4 regions of the Escherichia sp. TC-EC600-tetX4 genome follow, and region 2 is predicted to be linked to each of the others. Evidence: predicted binding sites of a transcription regulator. Region 2 holds the regulator's gene; each other region holds the start of a gene.

Region 1 (5,289 bases), 610 kb from region 2:
AACCGGACGGCTGACGTGCAGCAGCAACTGCGGCACATACAGCATGGCGGCGGAAATCTTGTCGGAAATCACTTCAGTCGGGTGGAAGTGCCCGGCGTCCAGGCACAGCGCAGTCTGGCGGCTGGTGGCATACCCCATGTAAAACTCATTGGAGCCAACCGTGTAGCTCTCTGCGCCAATGCCAAACAATTTGCTCTCAACGGCGTCGATATGGTGCGCAGGGTTTAGCTTCTCGCTGATCACCTCATCCAGTGCTGCCAGCAGACGCTGACGCGGGGCGAGACGGTCAACGGTGATATCTTTCATACCATCCGGGATCCAGATGTTCATCACCGATGGTGTGCCGAGTTGCTCGCCAAAATAGGCCGAAACGCGACGGCTGGCTTTGCAGTGATCAATCCAGAACTGGCGAATGCTGTCGTCGGCATGGGAAAGCGTAAAGCCATCGGCGCTTAGCGGATGCGAAAAGCAGGAGGGGTTAAAATCCAGACCGAGCTGATTGGCTTTCGCCCATTCAACCCAGTTTTTGAAGTGCTCTGGTTTGATCTGGTCGCGCGAGACTGGCGTATCTGATTCCAGATAGATGGCATGTAAATTAAGCCGTTTCGGCCCCGGAATCAGCCGCATAGCCTGTTCCAGATCGGCACGTAGCTCACTGGCATTACGCGCTTTGCCCGGATAATTGCCTGTGGCCTGAATCCCCCCGGTCAGCGAACCTTCCGGGTTTTCAAAACCGGAAACATCATCGCCCTGCCAGCAGTGCATTGAAACGGGTAAACGATCAAGTTGGCGCAGCGCCTCCTCGACATCAATCCCCACCGCCGCGAAACGCTGTTTCGCTAGCTCCCAGGCCTGTTCCAGTTGAGTGGTCATGCGCAAAGCTCCTTTGTCTGTCGTGTAGAGTGAATCTGCGCCACATAGTGGGCAATTTCACTGTCAGGATTAGGGGTAAAGGTGGTCAGATTCGCGGTGGTGCTGACGACCTGACGGAAATCATCCACATTGTTGAGTTCATCCAGCGTCATTAACTGGATGCCGATATTGCCGAGCGTCGAGGCTTCAACAGGCCCGGCGATCACCCGAATACCGCAGGCATCGGCGCATAGCTGGTTGAGCAGCGTGTTCTGGCAGCCTCCGCCGACAATATGCAGTTGCGAGAAATCTTCACCGCGCAGCTGCGCCAGCTCATGCAACACATCGGCATACAGCAGCGCCAGACTGTCGAAAATGCAGCGCGCCAGTTCAGCATCACTTTCCGGGATCGGTTGCGCCGTTTCCCGACACGCAGCCTGAATTTCGCTGCACATCGTCTCAGGATTAATAAAGCGATCGTCATTGGGATTGATAATGAAGCGGCAAGCCGGAAGTGCCTGTGTCGCGGAGATAAGCGCCGGAAGATCGTTGATTTGCTGCTCCTGAAGCACTCGCTGAAGCAGCCATAAGCCCATAATATTTTTCAGCACCCGATAGCGACCTTCCGCCCCGCCTTCATTGGTGATGTTGGCTGCCAGTGCCGTGTCATTGGTAAATGGCGTCTGGCTTTCGAAGCCCATCAATGACCAGGTGCCAGAAGAGAGATAAGCAGCACGTGAGCCGTTTAACGGCGAGGCGATAACCGCGCTGGCGGTATCATGGCTGGCAACGGCGACCACTGGAATCTCATTACCCTGCGGGCAAATCCAGTGACCTATGACATTACCCGGATGCGTCGGGCGACCAAACCAGGCTTTGTTGGCCCCGCTCCACGCCAGTAGCGACTCGTCCCAGTCGTCGCTATTGATATTGACCAGTTGCGTGGTCGTGGCGTTGGTATATTCCCAGTTCATCTTGCCGGTCAGGCGATAACTGAAGTAATCCGGCATCAGCAGAGCGTGAGCAATGTGTGGAATAAGTTCAGGTTGTTGCTCCGTCAGCGCACGCAACTGATAAAGCGTATTGAAGGGCAGAAACTGGATGCCGCTACGTTGATAAATATCGCGTTTGCCGAGTTGTTGTTGTGCCTGCGCCATTAGGCCATTGGTGCGGCTATCGCGATAAGCAACGGGCAGGCCCACACGCTGACCCTGTTGGTCGAGCAGCACAAAGTCCACGCCCCAGGTATCAATCCCAATGCTATCGATACGAATCCCTTCCTCGCACACCTTGTTTAATCCAAGGCGAATGGCACTTTCAAGGCTATCCACATCCCAGGTGACATAGCCGTTCTGACTATGCAGCCCATTGTTAAAACGATGGATTTCGCGCAGCGTCAGGCTGCGGCATTCACGCTCGTAACGCGCCAGCATCACGCGCCCACTGGATGCGCCGAGATCGACGGCGACACAATTGCGAAAGGTCATAATGTGATCCTGCTGAATTTCATTACGACCAGTCTAAAAAGCGCCTGAATTCGCGACCTTCTCGTTACTGACAGGAAAATGGGCCATTGGCAACCAGGGAAAGATGAACGTGATGATGTTCACAATTTGCTGAATTGTGGTGATGTGATGCTCACCGCATTTCCTGAAAATTCACGCTGTATCTTGAAAAATCGACGTTTTTTACGTGGTTTTCCGTCGAAAATTTAAGGTAAGAACCTGACCTCGTGATTACTATTTCGCCGTGTTGACGACATCAGGAGGCCAGTATGACCGTATTACATAGTGTGGATTTTTTTCCGTCTGGTAACGCGTCCGTGGCGATAGAACCCCGGCTCCCGCAGGCGGATTTTCCTGAACATCATCATGATTTTCATGAAATTGTGATTGTCGAACATGGCACGGGTATTCATGTGTTTAATGGGCAGCCCTATACCATCACCGGTGGCACGGTCTGTTTCGTACGCGATCATGATCGGCATCTGTATGAACATACCGATAATCTGTGTCTGACCAATGTGCTGTATCGCTCGCCGGATCGATTTCAGTTTCTCGCCGGGCTGAATCAGTTGCTGCCACAAGAGCTGGATGGGCAGTATCCGTCTCACTGGCGCGTTAACCACAGCGTATTGCAGCAGGTGCGACAGCTGGTTGCACAGATGGAACAGCAGGAAGGGGAAAATGATTTACCCTCGACCGCCAGTCGCGAGATCTTGTTTATGCAATTACTGCTCTTGCTGCGTAAAAGCAGTTTGCAGGAGAACCTGGAAAACAGCGCATCACGTCTCAACTTGCTTCTGGCCTGGCTGGAGGACCATTTTGCCGATGAGGTGAATTGGGATGCCGTGGCGGATCAATTTTCTCTTTCACTGCGTACGCTACATCGGCAGCTTAAGCAGCAAACGGGACTGACGCCTCAGCGATACCTGAACCGCCTGCGACTGATGAAAGCCCGACATCTGCTACGCCACAGCGAGGCCAGCGTTACTGACATCGCCTATCGCTGTGGATTCAGCGACAGTAACCACTTTTCGACGCTTTTTCGCCGAGAGTTTAACTGGTCACCGCGTGATATTCGCCAGGGACGGGATGGCTTTCTGCAATAACGCGAATCTTCTCAACGTATTTGTACGCCATATTGCGAATAATCAACTTCGTTCTCTGGCCGAGGTAGCCACGGTGGCGCATCAGTTAAAACTTCTCAAAGATGATTTTTTTGCCAGCGACCAGCAGGCAGTCGCTGTGGCTGACCGTTATCCGCAAGATGTCTTTGCTGAACATACACATGATTTTTGTGAGCTGGTGATTGTCTGGCGCGGTAATGGCCTGCATGTACTCAACGATCGCCCTTATCGCATTACCCGTGGCGATCTCTTTTACATTCATGCTGACGATAAACACTCCTACGCTTCCGTTAACGATCTGGTTTTGCAGAATATTATTTATTGCCCGGAGCGTCTGAAGCTGAATCTTGACTGGCAGGGGGCGATTCCGGGATTTAACGCCAGCGCAGGGCAACCACACTGGCGCTTAGGTAGCATGGGGATGGCGCAGGCGCGGCAGGTTATCGGTCAGCTTGAGCATGAAAGTAGTCAGCATGTGCCGTTTGCTAACGAAATGGCTGAGTTGCTGTTCGGGCAGTTGGTGATGTTGCTGAATCGCCATCGTTACACCAGTGATTCGTTGCCGCCAACATCCAGCGAAACGTTGCTGGATAAGCTGATTACCCGGCTGGCGGCTAGCCTGAAAAGTCCCTTTGCGCTGGATAAATTTTGTGATGAGGCATCGTGCAGTGAGCGCGTTTTGCGTCAGCAATTTCGCCAGCAGACTGGAATGACCATCAATCAATATCTGCGACAGGTCAGAGTGTGTCATGCGCAATATCTTCTCCAGCATAGCCGCCTGTTAATCAGTGATATTTCGACCGAATGTGGCTTTGAAGATAGTAACTATTTTTCGGTGGTGTTTACCCGGGAAACCGGGATGACGCCCAGCCAGTGGCGTCATCTCAATTCGCAGAAAGATTAATTCGCCATGCCGATGCCGACGATGTTAGCGGCGACAATAATCACCACACAACCGAGGCTCAACACCGTTACCGGACGGCGTCCTGCATTGTTCCACTCTTTCAGCACCAGCCCGACGATACCGCCGCACAATACATAGAAACTCATATGCAGCATCCAACTGATGTAGTCATACTGCGCCGGAATGCGGGCGTGGCCCCAGGCATAGAAAAAGAATTGCAGATACCACATCAACCCGCCCAGTGTCGAGAGTAACACATTGTGAATGATCAGCGATTTTGCCAGCGAGAAGTCGGCTTTTAGCGACAAATCCTTCACTTTTGCCAGACGAATAAAACAGAAACCGAGGTTAATGATCGCGCCGCCGCCCATGATGACAACATAGCTTGGCAGAGCGACATACAGTGGATCGACGCCAAGTGCGGCAGCGGCTTCATGCATCGGTTTTGCGGCGTTCATCGCAAAGGACATCCCGGCAGAGAAAATGCCGCACATCACCGCCAGCACCAGCCCTTTTTTCAGATTGAACTCTTCGGCTTTAATGCCCATCTTGCGCTCTTTCAACTGCCCGGCGCGAGTTACAATCCCTACGCCAATCAGCGCCACCAGAACGCCGAGCAACGTCATGCGTCCGCCTTCGGTGCTAATCAACACATCGAAATTGCCGTTGATAATTGGCGTCATCAGCGTACCGACAATCAACGTAATGCCAATGGCGATGCCAATTCCCATCGACATGCCGAGATAACGCATGGTCAGGCCGTAGTTGATATTACCGATCCCCCACATAGCGCCGAACAGAAAAACAGGCAGTCGCGTAGAGAGACTAAACGAGCTGTAATACGCCCAGAAATTCGGTAGTAACAGGGCGCTGATGGCCCACGGCAGAATAATCCACGAAACAA
Region 2 (5,289 bases):
CAGCATCAACGTCAGGGTGTAACCTTCGGGAATTTTAAAGTGCAGCGCCACGCCCGCAATGATTAACCCGACCACGGTTCCCACGGAGCGATTCACAATCCTCAGACGGGTTGCGCCATAGCCATTTTGTGTCACCAGCAATACCGTCATCAGGATCCAGTACGACTTCGGCAGATGCAGCGCGGTGCCCATCAGGCTGGCAACGCTTAACATCACACTGAGTCGTCCGGCATTGCGTAGCGCCGGAGACTTTAGTGACAGATAACTTTTCAGCGCCGGAAGTAATGGCATTCGCCGCTGTTTATCGGCCAGTAAGTCACGGGCATAGAGCGGTTTTTGGGTGCGCAGCACGCGGGCGATGCGGCTGAAATGCCAGTAGCAGAATTGCCCAACCGGATTATCCGGATGCTGGCGGGCGATTTTTTCCAGTGCGCCAATTTGCTTTTCCATCGTAAAACGCGTTGGCAGGCGATGGTAAAGAATGTCATCAGCCAGCACGCGCAGGCGAGCGGCGACGGTTTGCGCATTCCAGCGGATAACTTCTTCCGCATGGCTACGCTCGACCAGCTTTTGCACCTCTTCCGGCTGATGCAAACTGACCGAAATATGTTCCTGTAAATCCAGCGCCTCCTGGAAAATACGCAGCATCCGCTTGTAGTCAGTATTATTTTGCGCGGAAAGCATATGCATTTGCTGATAGCACTGGGTAATTAGATCGACCGCTTTTTGCTGGCGCACCAGCAGCGGCGGCAGCGCTTTTTCAGGGTCGGTGTGCTGGGTAAGCAGGCTGTATTTGGCTTCACAATAATCTGCCAGTTCACGGTACAGCAGACTTAGTGACTCGCGCAGCGGTTGTTCGCGCCAGATCCAGAACCAAAACCAGTTAAACAATCCGTACCAGAGAGTGCCCAACGCATAGATGAGCAACGGTTCCCAGACCGGCATGTATCCCGCCAAACTGAGGGTAAAAATGGCGGCGAGCAGCGATGCAGGAAGCAATTTTGCGTGCAATGGCCCCAGCTCAGCAGTGACGCCAAGTACCAGCGTTAATCCGGTCAGCAAAAAGGGCAGGGGAACATCTTTTGCCAGTAGTAGCTGTGTCAGCAAGCTACAGGTGGCAAACAGCGACGCACCAATGATTAAGCGTTTGAAAAAACGTTTATGAGGCGTATCAAGGCCCGCAATATTGCAACAGGCAGGAACGAGGGAGAAGAGCAGACCGAATCGTAATTCGCCAAGCATTAACCCAACGGCCACGGGCAAACATAGCACCAGCGTTTGTCGAAGTGCATAGTTGATATCGGGGTGATAAATCAGTCTGCGCCACATCGGGGGAAACAAAATGGCGCGCTACCAGGTAACGCGCCACTCCGACGGGATTAACGAGTGCCGTAAACGACGATGGTTTTACCGTGTGCGGAGATCAGGTTCTGATCTTCCAGCATCTTCAGAATGCGTCCCACGGTTTCACGAGAACAGCCGACAATCTGACCAATTTCCTGACGGGTAATTTTGATTTGCATACCGTCCGGGTGAGTCATAGCGTCTGGTTGTTTTGCCAGATTCAGCAGAGTCTGTGCAATGCGGCCCGTCACGTCGAGGAACGCCAGGTTGCCCACTTTCTCTGAAGTGACTTGCAGACGACGCGCCATCTGTGCAGACAAACGCATCAGAATGTCCGGGTTTACCTGAATCAATTGGCGAAATTTTTTGTACGAAATTTCAGCCACTTCACAGGCGGTTTTCGCACGTACCCATGCGCTACGTTCCTGGCCCTCTTCAAACAGGCCCAGTTCGCCAATAAAATCACCCTGATTCAGATAGGAGAGGATCATTTCTTTACCCTCTTCGTCTTTGATCAGCACTGCCACAGAGCCTTTAACGATGTAGTACAGCGTTTCCGCTTTTTCACCCTGGTGAATAAGCGTGCTCTTGGATGGGTACTTATGAATGTGGCAATGAGACAAGAACCATTCGAGAGTCGGGTCTGTTTGCGGTTTGCCAAGCACCATGCGCGGTTATCCTCTGTTATAAGCTTTCTCCAGAGCCAGATAACGCCGCTGTCTCTGGATTGCCGAAATATGCTTCCCGCTACCTGGGAAGGGGCTATCAACTGTACTGCACGGTAATGTGACGTCCTTTGCATACATGCAGTACATCAATGTATTACTGTAGCATCCTGACTGTTTTAGCATAGCTTTCGCTTTGTGTCTCCTGGTGTCTCGCTTCAGCATGACCCAGGTCGCCTTCCGTTGCGCGATTTGGTTAGTACGCGTACTCTGTCAGGAAAATTGACGCAGTGGAGTAGCAAAAATGCAAGCGCGAGTGAAGTGGGTCGAAGGGTTAACTTTTCTGGGCGAATCCGCCTCTGGTCATCAGATTTTAATGGACGGCAACTCAGGCGATAAAGCACCAAGTCCGATGGAAATGGTGTTGATGGCGGCGGGTGGTTGCAGTGCCATCGATGTGGTTTCGATCCTGCAAAAAGGGCGTCAGGATGTGGTCGATTGTGAAGTAAAATTGACCTCTGAACGCCGCGAAGAGGCACCACGCCTGTTTACGCACATTAATCTGCATTTTATCGTCACCGGTCGCGACCTGAAAGACGCAGCGGTTGCGCGTGCGGTTGATCTCTCTGCCGAGAAATATTGTTCAGTGGCGTTGATGCTGGAAAAAGCGGTGAATATTACTCACTCGTATGAAGTGGTTGCCGCGTGACTTAACTATCCCGTTGTGAAGCCGGATAGTATTTTATCCGGCGTAATAGCAGAGTTACTCGATTTTCTTTCCTTCCATCAATCGTTGCACCAGCGGCAGCATAATTAATTCCATTGCCAGACCCATTTTGCCGCCCGGTACCACTAACGTATTGATGTGGGAAATGAATGAGCCTTGCAACATCGCCAGCAGCCAGGGGAAATCGATCCCTTCCAGATTACGAAAATGGATCACCACAAAGCTTTCATCGAGCGACGGGATACCTTTTGCCGCGAACGGGTTTGAAGTGTCGACGGTGGGAACGCGCTGGAAGTTAAGATGGGTGCGGGAAAACTGCGGTGTGATGTAGTTGATATAGTCTTCCATTGAACGCACTACTGAGTCCATCACTGCTTCTCGTGAGTGCCCGCGCTCGCTGGTGTCGCGGATCAGTTTTTGAATCCACTCAAGGTTAACGATAGGCACCACGCCGACCAGTAAGTCCACATGCTGCGCAACGTTATGCTGTGGCGTGACTACGCCGCCGTGTAAACCTTCATAAAACAGTACATCAGTGGGTTCCGGTAAAGGTTGCCAGGGGGTGAATGTCCCCGGTACCTGATTCCACGGTACGGCTTCGTCGTAGGTATGCAGATATTTGCGAGATTTCCCTTTGCCGCTCTGACCGTATTCAATGAAGGTTTGTTCCAGCAGGCCGAAGTCGTTAGCCTCGGGGCCGAAGTAGCTGATATGCCGCCCGGCGTCGCGCGCTTTGCGGATCGCCATGTCCATTTCCGGGCGGGTGTAACGGTGAAAACTGTCGCCTTCCACCTCAGCTGCATGCAGATTTAACTGCGCGAATATTTTACGAAACGCGAGGCTGGTGGTGGTGGTCCCCGCGCCGCTGGATCCTGTTACCGCAATGACCGGATGTTTGGCAGACATAGTAACTCCATGACTTAGCTATCATTATTATCTCGTCCGCCGACGGTTGCAGGTTATTCGCGAAACTGACTGCGCGGCATAATATTGACCGTTTCGTGCAGCTCCGACCATACCAGCACCGCTTCTCCGCACTGTAGCTGGCGTTTGACGTCGGCGACTTTCTGTTCAAGTGTACGCTCATGTTCACCATAATCGGTGCCTTCACGTAACACAAAGCTTTCAATTAAATTTTCCAGCGTTTCGGGGGAGAGGTCTTGCCACGGAATCAACATGATTTCGCCTCCAGATACGTTGTTAACCAGTCAGGAATGCGTGACTCCAGCCACATTTGCGGATGAAGTAATGTACCGCCAATAAAGCCAACATGACCGCCATGTTCAGTCAGTTGATACTCCACCTGCGGGGGGAGACTTTCCGGTTTCGGGATCACCTGATGATCCATAAACGGATCGTCTTTGGCGTGAATAATCAGCGTCGGTTTGGCGATCCGGTTCAGCATCGGCATGGCGCTACACTGACGATAATAGTCGATAGCGTCGGCGTAGCCGTGAATTCTGGCGGTGATGAGATCGTCAAATTCACGGATGCGACGTACCGATTTTAACTGCGCGAGATTAATCGGCAGCGTTCCGGGGTAGGCTGCCAGCTTGCGCGCGGCATTGGCTTTTAACAGGTTCAGCAAGTAACGCTGATAAACGCGGGAAAAGCCCTTTTCCATATGATAGCTACAGGCTTCCAGCATAAACGGCGCAGAGACAATCACCGCCGCATCAACCGGGAGATCATTGCCTTCCTTTGCCAGCAAACAGGCCAGCATATTACCGCCGAGCGAATAGCCGACGGCAGCCGTTGGCGCATGACCAAATTCGCGTTGCAGCCAGCGTAAAAACCAACTGGCGTCTTCGGTTTCGCCCGAATGGTAAATGCGGTGCATACGGTTTGGTTCACCGCTGCATCCGCGAAAATGCATCACCACGCCCAGCCAGCCGCGCTTTTGCGCCGCCTCAACCAGACCGTGGGCGTAAGGGCTGTTGAGACTGCCTTCCAGCCCGTGAAACACCACCAGACGAGGTTTATGTTGCGCCTGTGCAGGGTTTTCACTCCACGCAAGATCGACAAAATCGCCGTCGGGCAACTCCAGCCGCTGCCAGTACGGGGTGAATTTCACCTGACGACGAAACAGACGCGGCAGCATGGTTTGCAGATGACAATTGCTAAAGCCGCGCATGGGGATGAATTCAGCACTGCTGCTGAATTCATTGGCATCGGTCGTCGTTATCTGCGCCATCAGTTGCTTTGGCCTTCCAGCAGCATCTGCTCAAGCTGCTCCTGGGCTTCCAGCCATGCCATTTCGCACTCTTCCAGGCCGGATTTGGCGCTGGCTTGCTGTTGCAGGCAGGCGGTCAACTCCGCTTTACGGCTCTGGTCATACAGTTCGCTGTCGCCGAGTTTCTCTTCCGCCTGCGCCAGTTGCGCGTTCAGCTTCTCCATCTCTTTTTCCAGACGGGCAATCTCTTTACGCAGTGGCTGGGTTTGCGCACGCAGCTCAGCTTCCCGACGCTTCTGATCTTTACGTGCCTGGGCGCTGTTCGCATTCTCTTTTGGCGCTTCGTCGGTCTGGTTTTCCTGCTTTTGTACGTCGCTCAA
Region 3 (5,289 bases), 2.0 Mb from region 2:
TATTTTGATGTGCTGGGGCGCAAAATGGTGCGCCGCTTTGCTACGGAGCGTCGGCTGGCGATGTTTATGGTGCTGGCGGCGGCGCTGCTTTCTACCTTTCTGACCAACGATGTCGCGCTGTTTATTGTTGTTCCGCTGACTATCACGCTAAAAAGACTGTGTGAGATCCCGGTTAATCGGCTGATTATTTTTGAGGCGCTGGCAGTCAACGCTGGTTCGCTACTGACGCCAATTGGCAACCCGCAAAATATTCTTATCTGGGGACGTTCTGGTCTTTCGTTTGCCGGATTTATTGCCCAAATGGCACCGCTGGCTGGCGCAATGATGCTGACGCTCCTGCTCCTGTGCTGGTGTTGTTTCCCTGGAAAGGCGATGCAATACCATACGGGGGTGCAAACACCGGAGTGGAAACCGCGGCTGGTGTGGAGTTGTCTGGGGCTGTATATCGTCTTTCTGACGGCGCTGGAGTTCAAACAAGAGCTGTGGGGACTGGTGATTGTGGCGGCAGGCTTTGCGCTGCTGGCACGTCGCGTGGTGCTCAGTGTGGACTGGACGCTGCTGCTGGTGTTTATGGCGATGTTTATCGACGTCCATTTACTGACCCAGCTTCCAGCGTTGCAAGGCGTGTTGGGTAACGTGAGTCATCTATCTGAACCCGGGTTATGGTTAACGGCAATCGGTTTATCGCAGGTGATCAGTAACGTGCCGAGTACCATATTGTTGCTGAACTATGTGCCGCCGTCTTTATTACTGGTATGGGCGGTAAACGTAGGTGGCTTTGGGTTATTACCCGGATCGCTGGCAAATTTGATTGCGCTACGTATGGCGAACGATCGCCGCATCTGGTGGCGTTTCCATCTCTATTCAATACCGATGCTGTTGTGGGCGGCGTTGGTGGGATATGTTTTGTTAGTTATACTCCCGGCCAACTAGGGTCTGGCAAATAAAAAAGGCGGATTATGAGTCCGCCTTTTGCTTTAAGTTTTGAAGATTAATTCAGACGAACCGGCATCCCGGAGCGGTTTTTAATCGCTTCATCAAGAACAACCTGGTCAACATCTGGCTGACCGGTCACTGTCTGCACGCTCTTCGTCAGGGTAATTGGCACAATTTCCTGACCTTCAAACTGGGCTTCGGTGGTAGACAGCGGGTTATGGACTTCAATATAACGGCTGCCGTCTGGCTCGGTGGTCGCTTTTACCGGCTCATCAATAAACTGTACGCGGGTACCGACCGGTACTTTCTCGAACAGGAATTTGATGTCTTCGTTACGCAGACGCACACAACCATGACTTACACGCAGGCCGATACCGAAGTTGGCGTTGGTGCCATGGATAGCATACAGGCGACCGATATAGAGTGCATACAGCCCCATCGGGTTATCCGGACCTGCCGGAACGACAGCCGGAAGCGGTTCGCCCGCAGCGCGGTACTCTGCGTGCATTTTGGCGGTCGGCGTCCAGGTCGGGCCTGCTTTTTTACGCTCAACTTTGGTGGTCCAGTTGATAGGCGTATCTTTGCCTAACTGACCAATGCCGATCGGCAGCACGATAACGGTGTTGGTCCCTTTCGGATAGTAATAAAGACGCATCTCAGCACTGTTAATGACGATGCCTTCATGAACGGTATCCGGCAGGATCAGCTGCTGCGGAATGTTCAGTACAGTACCGCCTTTCGGCAGGAAGGTATCCACACCCGGGTTCGCTTCCATCATATTGGAAAGCCCCATCTGGTACTCGGCGGCAAAATACTCCAGCGGCTGAGTGTTACCTTCAGGAATGGTGATCACCTGATTCTGACCAACCAGGCGACTCCCGTCGGTTGGCAGAGGATAAGTTACCGCAGAGGCGGTACTGCAAAAGCCGACAACAGCGAAGGCCGCTGCGAATAATGTTTTCAATTTCATATTCATGTTAAGCGAGATTTTGTGCCTGGCAGGCCATTGGGTTGAGAATATTAGAGTATTGGAAGCGCATTATAAGTTCATTCCAGCTCACAGTGAAATCAGATGTGTACGAAATCACATTTTTTGCCTTTGGCTTGAGTGTAGACCTTAAGCGAGGAGCAGGATCTTCTTTCAGACTTATGGCATAATGCGCGGTTTGTCATATCTCTTTTCAGGATACGCCTGTGTTAGTTTCCAGTAACGTCACCATGCAGTTCGGCAGTAAGCCGTTGTTTGAAAACATTTCCGTCAAATTTGGCGGCGGCAACCGTTACGGCCTGATTGGCGCGAACGGTAGTGGTAAATCCACCTTTATGAAGATCCTCGGCGGCGACCTTGAGCCGACGCTGGGTAACGTTTCCCTCGATCCCAACGAGCGCATTGGTAAACTGCGTCAGGATCAGTTTGCCTTTGAAGAGTTCACTGTGCTGGATACGGTGATCATGGGGCATAAAGAGTTGTGGGAAGTGAAGCAGGAGCGCGACCGCATCTATGCTTTGCCGGAAATGAGTGAAGAAGACGGCTATAAAGTGGCCGATCTGGAAGTTAAATACGGCGAAATGGACGGTTACTCTGCGGAAGCTCGCGCCGGTGAACTGTTGCTTGGCGTGGGAATTCCAGTGGAACAGCACTACGGCCCGATGAGTGAAGTTGCTCCTGGCTGGAAGCTGCGTGTGCTTCTGGCGCAGGCGCTGTTTGCTGATCCGGATATTCTCCTGCTCGACGAACCGACCAACAACCTCGACATCGACACCATTCGCTGGCTGGAACAGGTGCTGAACGAGCGTGACAGCACCATGATCATCATCTCGCACGACCGTCACTTCCTTAACATGGTCTGTACCCACATGGCGGATCTGGATTACGGCGAGCTGCGCGTTTATCCGGGTAACTACGATGAGTACATGACGGCGGCGACCCAGGCGCGTGAACGTCTGCTGGCCGATAACGCCAAGAAGAAAGCGCAGATTGCTGAGTTGCAATCTTTCGTTAGCCGCTTTAGCGCCAACGCCTCGAAATCTCGCCAGGCAACTTCGCGCGCGCGCCAGATTGATAAAATCAAACTGGAAGAGGTGAAAGCCTCCAGCCGTCAGAACCCGTTCATCCGTTTTGAACAGGATAAGAAACTGTTCCGTAACGCGCTGGAAGTGGAAGGTCTGACCAAAGGGTTTGATAACGGTCCGCTGTTTAAAAATCTCAACCTGCTGCTGGAAGTGGGTGAAAAACTGGCGGTACTGGGTACCAACGGCGTCGGTAAATCAACGCTGCTGAAAACGCTGGTGGGCGATCTGCAACCGGACAGCGGCACCGTAAAATGGTCTGAGAACGCGCGCATTGGTTACTATGCTCAGGACCACGAATATGAGTTTGAAAATGATCTGACCGTGTTCGAATGGATGAGCCAGTGGAAGCAGGAAGGCGATGACGAGCAGGCGGTACGCAGTATTCTCGGTCGTTTGCTGTTCAGCCAGGACGACATCAAAAAGCCAGCTAAAGTGCTTTCCGGTGGGGAAAAAGGGCGGATGCTGTTTGGTAAGTTAATGATGCAGAAGCCGAACATTCTGATCATGGACGAACCGACCAACCACCTGGATATGGAATCCATTGAGTCGCTGAACATGGCACTGGAACTGTATCAGGGCACGCTGATCTTTGTTTCACACGACCGTGAGTTCGTAAGCTCCCTGGCGACCCGCATTCTGGAAATCACCCCGGAACGCGTGATCGACTTTAGCGGTAATTACGAAGATTACCTGCGTAGTAAAGGGATCGAGTAAGTGATTATCCGTCACCCCGATACTGTCGGGGTGACGGCGGCTGATGACAAATGCAAAATAGCCTGATGCGCTACGCTTATCAGGCCTACGCAGTACCTGCAATATATTGAATCTGCAGGACTTTGTAGGCCGGATAAGGCGTTAACGCCGCATCAGGCATTAACAAAGCGCATTTGTCAGCAATCTGAGTAACGTCGAATCGATTTTCTTAATCCCACATCAATTCACTTCCATTAATTCTCAAACATCCATGCCCAACGCTCGCTTACCGTGAATGTTGAGGTCGGCAAGCGTAAAGCGTCCTTCCCAGTTTGTTTCATAGTCCTCGCGCGGGAAGTCGCCCGGCGATGCGCCTTTTTCCAGTGCGGCCTTCACCTTGTGCGCGTAGGCAAGATTTTTCTCGCACATCGGTGCCGCAGGAATGTACATCACGTTGCCCCAACCTTGTTGATTTTCAACGGGGGCAACGGAATGGATGACGTCGCAGTGCCACCAGACGGAGTCTCCGGCTTCGAGTTTTGGAATGCTGGTTAACGCCTCAATCAACAGTGGATGCCATTGCTCTGATACCGGCAATACTCTTCCGGGCGCTACGCCGCACAGTTCATCCTCCGGCACATCATCAAGCAGCGGACGTAACAGTACGTACGCCATAGCTTCAGGAATGGGCACGACGTGCAGCAGCCCCTGACCAGGCAGCATATCAGAGAGCGCTGTCCAGCCCTGGAATGTCCGAAACACGGAACATTTGGTGGTGTTGTCCACCGTGTACTCTTCAACTTCCGTACGATGTGCCGCATGCCAGGGATCATATTGCGCCAGATTGCCATTAAAGACGTTGGCGAAAACGCGCTGATACGCTGGAAGCAGCCAGCGTTCCAGTGCCCCGGAGTCGGTATGCGCTCCAAGACCTTTGGAGGTCGTTCCGGGCGGACGGCGGCGGATACGGTCAGGGTAGATGACGCTCACATCCGGGTTAAACCATTGCTTTCCATCACTTTCAAATGTCCACAGACGATTGAGAAACGACTGCGCATTCGCCATTTCTTCACTCTGGCGGGCCTGCATTTGCGCCTGCGACCAGTAGATGGGGTAAATCTCGGGACGTGAAGCGCTGAGCGTCCCGAAGAAATTATCGCCGGGGCCTTTGTAGACCTCGTCAAAGCGGTTGCGGTCCAGATAGTCCAGCATCGACTGATCCCAGCCTAGCGCTTGTTCGCGGGGGAAATGGCCTTTTATCACCGCACAACCGCGACGTTTAATCTGTTCGCGCTGCTCTGCAGTAACATGACCTGCTTTGATATCGGCATAAGACAGCACCGGCCAGACGGCATCGCCCTGTGCTTTGAGTGCGTTGATTTCAGCCACTCGCGTGGCAATGTCATCGCTTAGCTGATTAAAGATCTGCTGGACGTCGCCAAGCTGCGCCCGCAGCGCGTGCTTCATCTGACGGATAGCTGCTTTGTGATCGGCAGGCAATGTGTCGCTGGTAAAAGTAGAAGCCATAACCACCTCTCATTAACTTTCATTCGAAACCATTCTGATTTGCATATGACAATATAAGTT
Region 4 (5,289 bases), 1.3 Mb from region 2:
CCGCACTCGGCGCGTTATAGACCGGCGTATCTTTCCAGGTAACTAAGTTCTGATTACTCAGCGGCTTGTTGAGGTCGCCCAAACCGTCTTCAACTTTTTGTCGCCCCTGAACCGGCTCGAGATGACCTTTATCGATAAAACCTTTGCCAAAGCCAAAATTAAATGCGTAATAACTTGCGGCAGTGGGCTCCACGGCAATGATTTGTCCGGCCCGAATATTCCCCACGGTCACCATCTTGTCACCAATTTGCGCCCAGACCGCAGCATTTTCGATGGTTTGCATATAACGGGCAGGTAACGCGGCACTGACACTTGCGGTAAACAGCATCAGCAGGAGAATAACAGCTTGTTTGTACATGAAAAAATAACCGAGGGTGAAACAACGCTTTTATTGTAGCAAAAGCGCCATCAGAATCGCGGGTTAATACTCATACAAATTATGTTTGAGGACGAAAGGCGGATTTTTTTGTTGTTGGTGCCAAAGACTACTCACCTCCGGCGCACCCAGTTCGACAATACGCTCGCGAAACTCTGAACTGGTCATGGTTTCACGGCAAGCCATCATCTGTTCAATTAACGGTAACGTGACACCAGAAATCACTTCGCAACGGGAGTGTTTGTGGCTTAATAATGAAGCCACGCGATACGGTGGCGCTCCGGCTATATCGGTTAAGAAGATGACACCCTCACCAGAGTCCGCTTCATGCAGAGCATCGCACATCATGCGGCTGAGCATATTAGAGCTTAATCCGCGCCAGAAATTCACGGCCCGGCACTGAAGAAGTGCCCCATGTTTTTTCTCCAGCGCATCCAGTATCTCTTGCGCCCGGTCATCGTGACAGGTAATTACCCAACCTAACATCGCCTTCCTCCTTAGCCGAAAATCAGTCTACCCTGACCATTGTTGATAAAGGGTGATAGCCGTCAAAACTCCTCTCCCCCAAATCCAGAGGAGAGGAAATAGCCTTAGCTACGCAAACCACGTCCACGTTGGATCAGCGACCAACAGATCAAATAAAACGCCACAATAAAGACCACCAGTACGCCAAAGGTAGTGACCAGCGGAACATCATTGATACCGAGGAAGCCGTAGCGGAAACCACTGATCATATAAACGATTGGGTTCAGGTGCGACAGCCCTTGCCAGAACGGCGGCAACAAAGTCAGTGAGTAAAAGACCCCGCCCAAATACGTGAGTGGCGTTAACACAAAGGTTGGCACCAGGCTGATGTCATCGAACGTTTTGGCAAACACACCGTTCAGCAAACCCGCAAGGGAGAACAACACCGCCGTGAGCACCAGCGTTAAGGCAACGAATACCCACGAATGCACCTGAAATGGCACAAAAAACAGTGAAATTGCCGTCACCAGAATGCCAACAAACAGACCACGCGCCACGCCACCGCCGACATATCCGGCAATAATGACGTGAGTCGGAACCGGCGCTACCAGCAGCTCTTCAATATTACGCTGGAACTTGGCACCAAAAAATGATGACGCAACGTTGGCGTAGGCATTGGTGATCACCGACATCATGATCAGCCCCGGTACGATGAACTGCATATAGCTGAAGCCATGCATATCGCCAATACGCGAACCAATCAGGTTACCGAAGATAATAAAGTAAAGGGTCATGGTGATGACTGGCGGCACCAGCGTCTGCACCCAGATACGCATAAAGCGATGGATCTCTTTCGCCCAGATGCTTTTTAGCGCCACCCAGTAAAGATGCATCATGCGCGATCTCCTTGTTTTTCATTAACCAGTGAAACAAACAGCTCTTCCAGACGGTTAGCTTTGTTACGCATACTTAATACCTGAATGCCCTGCTCACTTAACTGCGTAAATACGCTGTTGATCCCCTGCTCACGCAGCACTTCAACTTCCAGCGTCGCGGTATCGACCAGTCGATACTGATAGCCATCGAGCTTCGGTAACGGGCTTTTCGGTGCGAGATCGAGAATAAAGGTTTCCGATTTCAGCTTCGCCAGCAGCGCCTTCATCGAGGTATTTTCCACCAGCTCACCGTGTTGAATAATGCCGATATTGCGGCACAGCATTTCTGCTTCTTCCAGGTAGTGTGTGGTGAGAATGATGGTGGTGCCTTTGTCGTTTAAATCCTTCAAAAAGCCCCACATTGAGCGGCGAAGTTCAATATCCACGCCTGCGGTCGGTTCGTCGAGAATCAGTAGTTTAGGTTCATGCATTAACGCACGGGCAATCATTAAACGGCGCTTCATCCCGCCAGATAACATACGCGCACGTTCGTTGCGTTTTCCCCATAGATCGAGTTGTTTAAGATACTTTTCGCTGCGGATGTACGCTTCTTTGCGCTCCACGCCGTAGTACCCTGCCTGATTCACCACAATTTGCTGCACGGTTTCAAACGGGTTGAAGTTAAATTCCTGCGGCACCAGTCCCAACTGACGTTTAGCGTTCACGACATCCTTCTCGAGATCGTAACCAAATACGCTGACCCGCCCGGAGGTTTTATTTACCAGAGAGCTGATAATACCGATAGTGGTCGATTTCCCGGCCCCGTTCGGCCCGAGAAGCGCATAAAAATCACCCGCTTCGACCTGCAAATCTATCCCACGAAGCGCCTGAACGCCGCCTGGATAGGTTTTTTTAAGCTGTTGAAGTTCCAGTGCAATGGTCATAAATTTTTACTTACCTTACGTTCTTACACTTTATCTGTGGTTTAAATCGTCCCGGAGTTGCCCTATATTAGCCAAACGTAATTATTTGGTTACAGGTCGTTAACCTCCATGAAAGACATAGATACACTCATCAGCAACAATGCACTATGGTCAAAAATGCTGGTGGAAGAGGATCCCGGGTTTTTTGAGAAACTGGCACAAGCGCAAAAACCGCGCTTTCTATGGATTGGATGTTCCGACAGTCGCGTTCCTGCAGAACGTTTAACCGGTCTTGAGCCGGGCGAACTCTTTGTTCACCGTAATGTTGCTAACCTGGTCATTCACACTGACCTGAACTGCCTTTCCGTGGTTCAGTATGCAGTGGATGTACTCGAAGTTGAACACATTATTATCTGTGGCCACTACGGTTGCGGCGGCGTACAAGCCGCAGTTGAAAACCCGGAACTGGGGCTTATCAACAACTGGCTGCTGCATATCCGCGATATCTGGTTCAAACATAGCTCATTGCTCGGCGAAATGCCGCAAGAGCGCCGTCTGGATACCTTGTGTGAACTGAACGTCATGGAACAGGTGTATAACCTGGGCCACTCCACCATTATGCAATCAGCGTGGAAACGCGGGCAGAAAGTTACCATTCACGGCTGGGCCTACGGCATTCACGACGGCTTGCTGCGTGATCTGGATGTTACCGCCACCAACCGCGAAACCCTTGAGCAACGTTACCGTCACGGGATTTCCAACCTCAAGCTGAAACACGCCAACCACAAATAAAAATGCCATGCCGGATGCAACACATCCGGCAACTTCACACTTACTCGTCCAGCAGAATCACTTTGCCGATATACGGCAGATGACGGTAACGCTGTGCGTAATCAATGCCGTAACCCACCACAAACTCATCCGGGATCGAGAAACCGATAAATTCTACCGGGACGTTCACTTCACGACGGGACGGTTTATCCAGCAGCGTACAAATCGCCAGCGACTTCGGTTCGCGCAGGCTTAAGATCTCACGCACTTTCGACAGTGTATTCCCCGAGTCGATGATATCTTCAACAATCAGCACGTCCTTGCCACGGATATCTTCATCCAGATCTTTGAGGATTTTCACATCACGGGTGGTGGACATGCCGCTACCGTAGCTGGAGGCGGTCATAAAGTCGACTTCATGAGATACCTGAACTTCACGGCACAGGTCCGCCATAAACATAAATGAGCCACGCAGCAGACCCACCAGCACCATATCGCTGCCGCTGTCTTTGTAACGCTCAGTAATCTGACGACCCAGTTCGGCGATACGCGCTTTAATCTCCGCTTCGGGGATCATTACTTCTACAGTATGTTTCATATCTCTAACCATATGATTTAAAAACAAATCACTTCGCACGGGCAGGTTTTGGCACCGCAACAAAGCGCAAGACACGCAGTATACCAGTAAAACTATTCATTCGCGGAATCTGTTAATAAAGCTCGAATTGTGATGACGATCACACATGTTAAAACCTATAATTAATTGCTACTAAAATATTAATGAATTGAAATGGTGTCTCTTTATGGCAATTAACAATACAGGCTCGCGACGATTACTCGTCACGCTAACAGCCCTTTTTGCAGCGCTTTGCGGGCTGTATCTACTCATTGGCGGAGGCTGGCTGGTCGCGATTGGCGGCTCCTGGTACTACCCTATCGCTGGCCTTGTGATGCTCGGCGTCGCCTGGATGCTGTGGCGCAGTAAACGCGCCGCGCTTTGGCTATACGCAGCCCTGCTGCTCGGCACCATGATTTGGGGCGTCTGGGAAGTTGGTTTCGACTTCTGGGCGCTGACTCCGCGCAGCGACATTCTGGTCTTCTTCGGCATCTGGCTGATCCTGCCGTTTGTCTGGCGTCGCCTGGTCATTCCTGCCAGCGGCGCAGTTGCCGCACTGGTGGTCGCACTGCTGATTAGCGGTGGTATCCTGACCTGGGCCGGATTTAACGATCCGCAGGAGATCAACGGCACCTTAAGCGCCGATGCCACACCTGCTGAAGCTATCTCCCCCGTAGCCGATCAGGACTGGCCTGCCTATGGTCGTAATCAGGAAGGTCAACGCTTTTCGCCGCTGAAACAAATTAACGCCGATAACGTCCATAATCTGAAAGAAGCCTGGGTGTTCCGTACTGGCGATGTGAAGCAGCCGAACGATCCGGGTGAAATCACCAATGAAGTGACGCCGATTAAAGTGGGCGACACCCTTTACCTGTGTACCGCTCACCAGCGCCTGTTTGCGCTTGATGCCGCCAGCGGCAAAGAGAAATGGCATTACGATCCTGAGCTGAAAACCAACGAGTCTTTCCAGCACGTAACCTGCCGTGGTGTCTCTTATCATGAAGCCAAAGCAGAAACCGCTTCGCCGGAAGTGATGGCGGATTGCCCGCGTCGTATCATTCTTCCGGTCAATGATGGTCGACTGATTGCGATTAACGCTGAAAACGGCAAACTGTGCGAAACCTTCGCCAATAAAGGCGTGCTCAATCTGCAAAGCAATATGCCAGACACCAAACCGGGTCTGTATGAACCGACTTCGCCACCGATTATCACCGATAAAACCATCGTGATGGCCGGTTCAGTTACCGATAACTTCTCAACCCG

What was found. The regulator CRP, encoded in region 2, controls carbon source genes, mostly activating them, when cyclic AMP is high. The targets are predictions, from matches to a motif close to ATGTGANNNNNNTCACAT.
Region 1: rhaS (HTH-type transcriptional activator RhaS) is a predicted target of CRP. The motif match lies at 2,482-2,499, and genes of this name have one in related genera.
Region 3: KXD89_RS14690 (ABC-F family ATPase) is a predicted target of CRP. The motif match lies at 2,009-2,026, and genes of this name have one in related genera.
Region 4: hpt (hypoxanthine phosphoribosyltransferase) is a predicted target of CRP. The motif match lies at 4,136-4,153, and genes of this name have one in related genera.

What each region holds. Positions count from the first base shown of each region.
Region 1 is NZ_CP079924.1:4,382,184-4,387,472, reverse strand. Features, by position in the region: gene rhaA (L-rhamnose isomerase) at 1-873, opposite strand, end outside; gene rhaB (rhamnulokinase) at 870-2,339, opposite strand; gene rhaS (HTH-type transcriptional activator RhaS) at 2,627-3,463, shown strand; gene rhaR (HTH-type transcriptional activator RhaR) at 3,537-4,385, shown strand; gene rhaT (L-rhamnose/proton symporter RhaT) at 4,382-5,289, opposite strand, start outside.
Region 2 is NZ_CP079924.1:395,601-400,889, forward strand. Features, by position in the region: gene KXD89_RS01795 (YccS/YhfK family putative transporter) at 1-1,329, opposite strand, end outside; gene crp (cAMP-activated global transcriptional regulator CRP) at 1,380-2,012, opposite strand; gene KXD89_RS01805 (OsmC family protein) at 2,314-2,718, shown strand; gene KXD89_RS01810 (phosphoribulokinase) at 2,773-3,642, opposite strand; gene KXD89_RS01815 (YheU family protein) at 3,696-3,914, opposite strand; gene KXD89_RS01820 (hydrolase) at 3,908-4,930, opposite strand; gene KXD89_RS01825 (ABC transporter ATP-binding protein) at 4,930-5,289, opposite strand, start outside.
Region 3 is NZ_CP079924.1:3,019,962-3,025,250, reverse strand. Features, by position in the region: gene KXD89_RS14700 (anion transporter) at 1-933, shown strand, start outside; gene ldtB (L,D-transpeptidase) at 992-1,912, opposite strand; gene KXD89_RS14690 (ABC-F family ATPase) at 2,131-3,723, shown strand; gene KXD89_RS14685 (DUF1479 domain-containing protein) at 3,964-5,229, opposite strand.
Region 4 is NZ_CP079924.1:3,707,203-3,712,491, forward strand. Features, by position in the region: gene KXD89_RS18045 (polysaccharide deacetylase family protein) at 1-358, opposite strand, end outside; gene KXD89_RS18050 (PTS sugar transporter subunit IIA) at 422-862, opposite strand; gene KXD89_RS18055 (ABC transporter permease) at 967-1,737, opposite strand; gene KXD89_RS18060 (ABC transporter ATP-binding protein) at 1,734-2,660, opposite strand; gene can (carbonate dehydratase) at 2,769-3,431, shown strand; gene hpt (hypoxanthine phosphoribosyltransferase) at 3,472-4,008, opposite strand; gene gcd (quinoprotein glucose dehydrogenase) at 4,214-5,289, shown strand, end outside.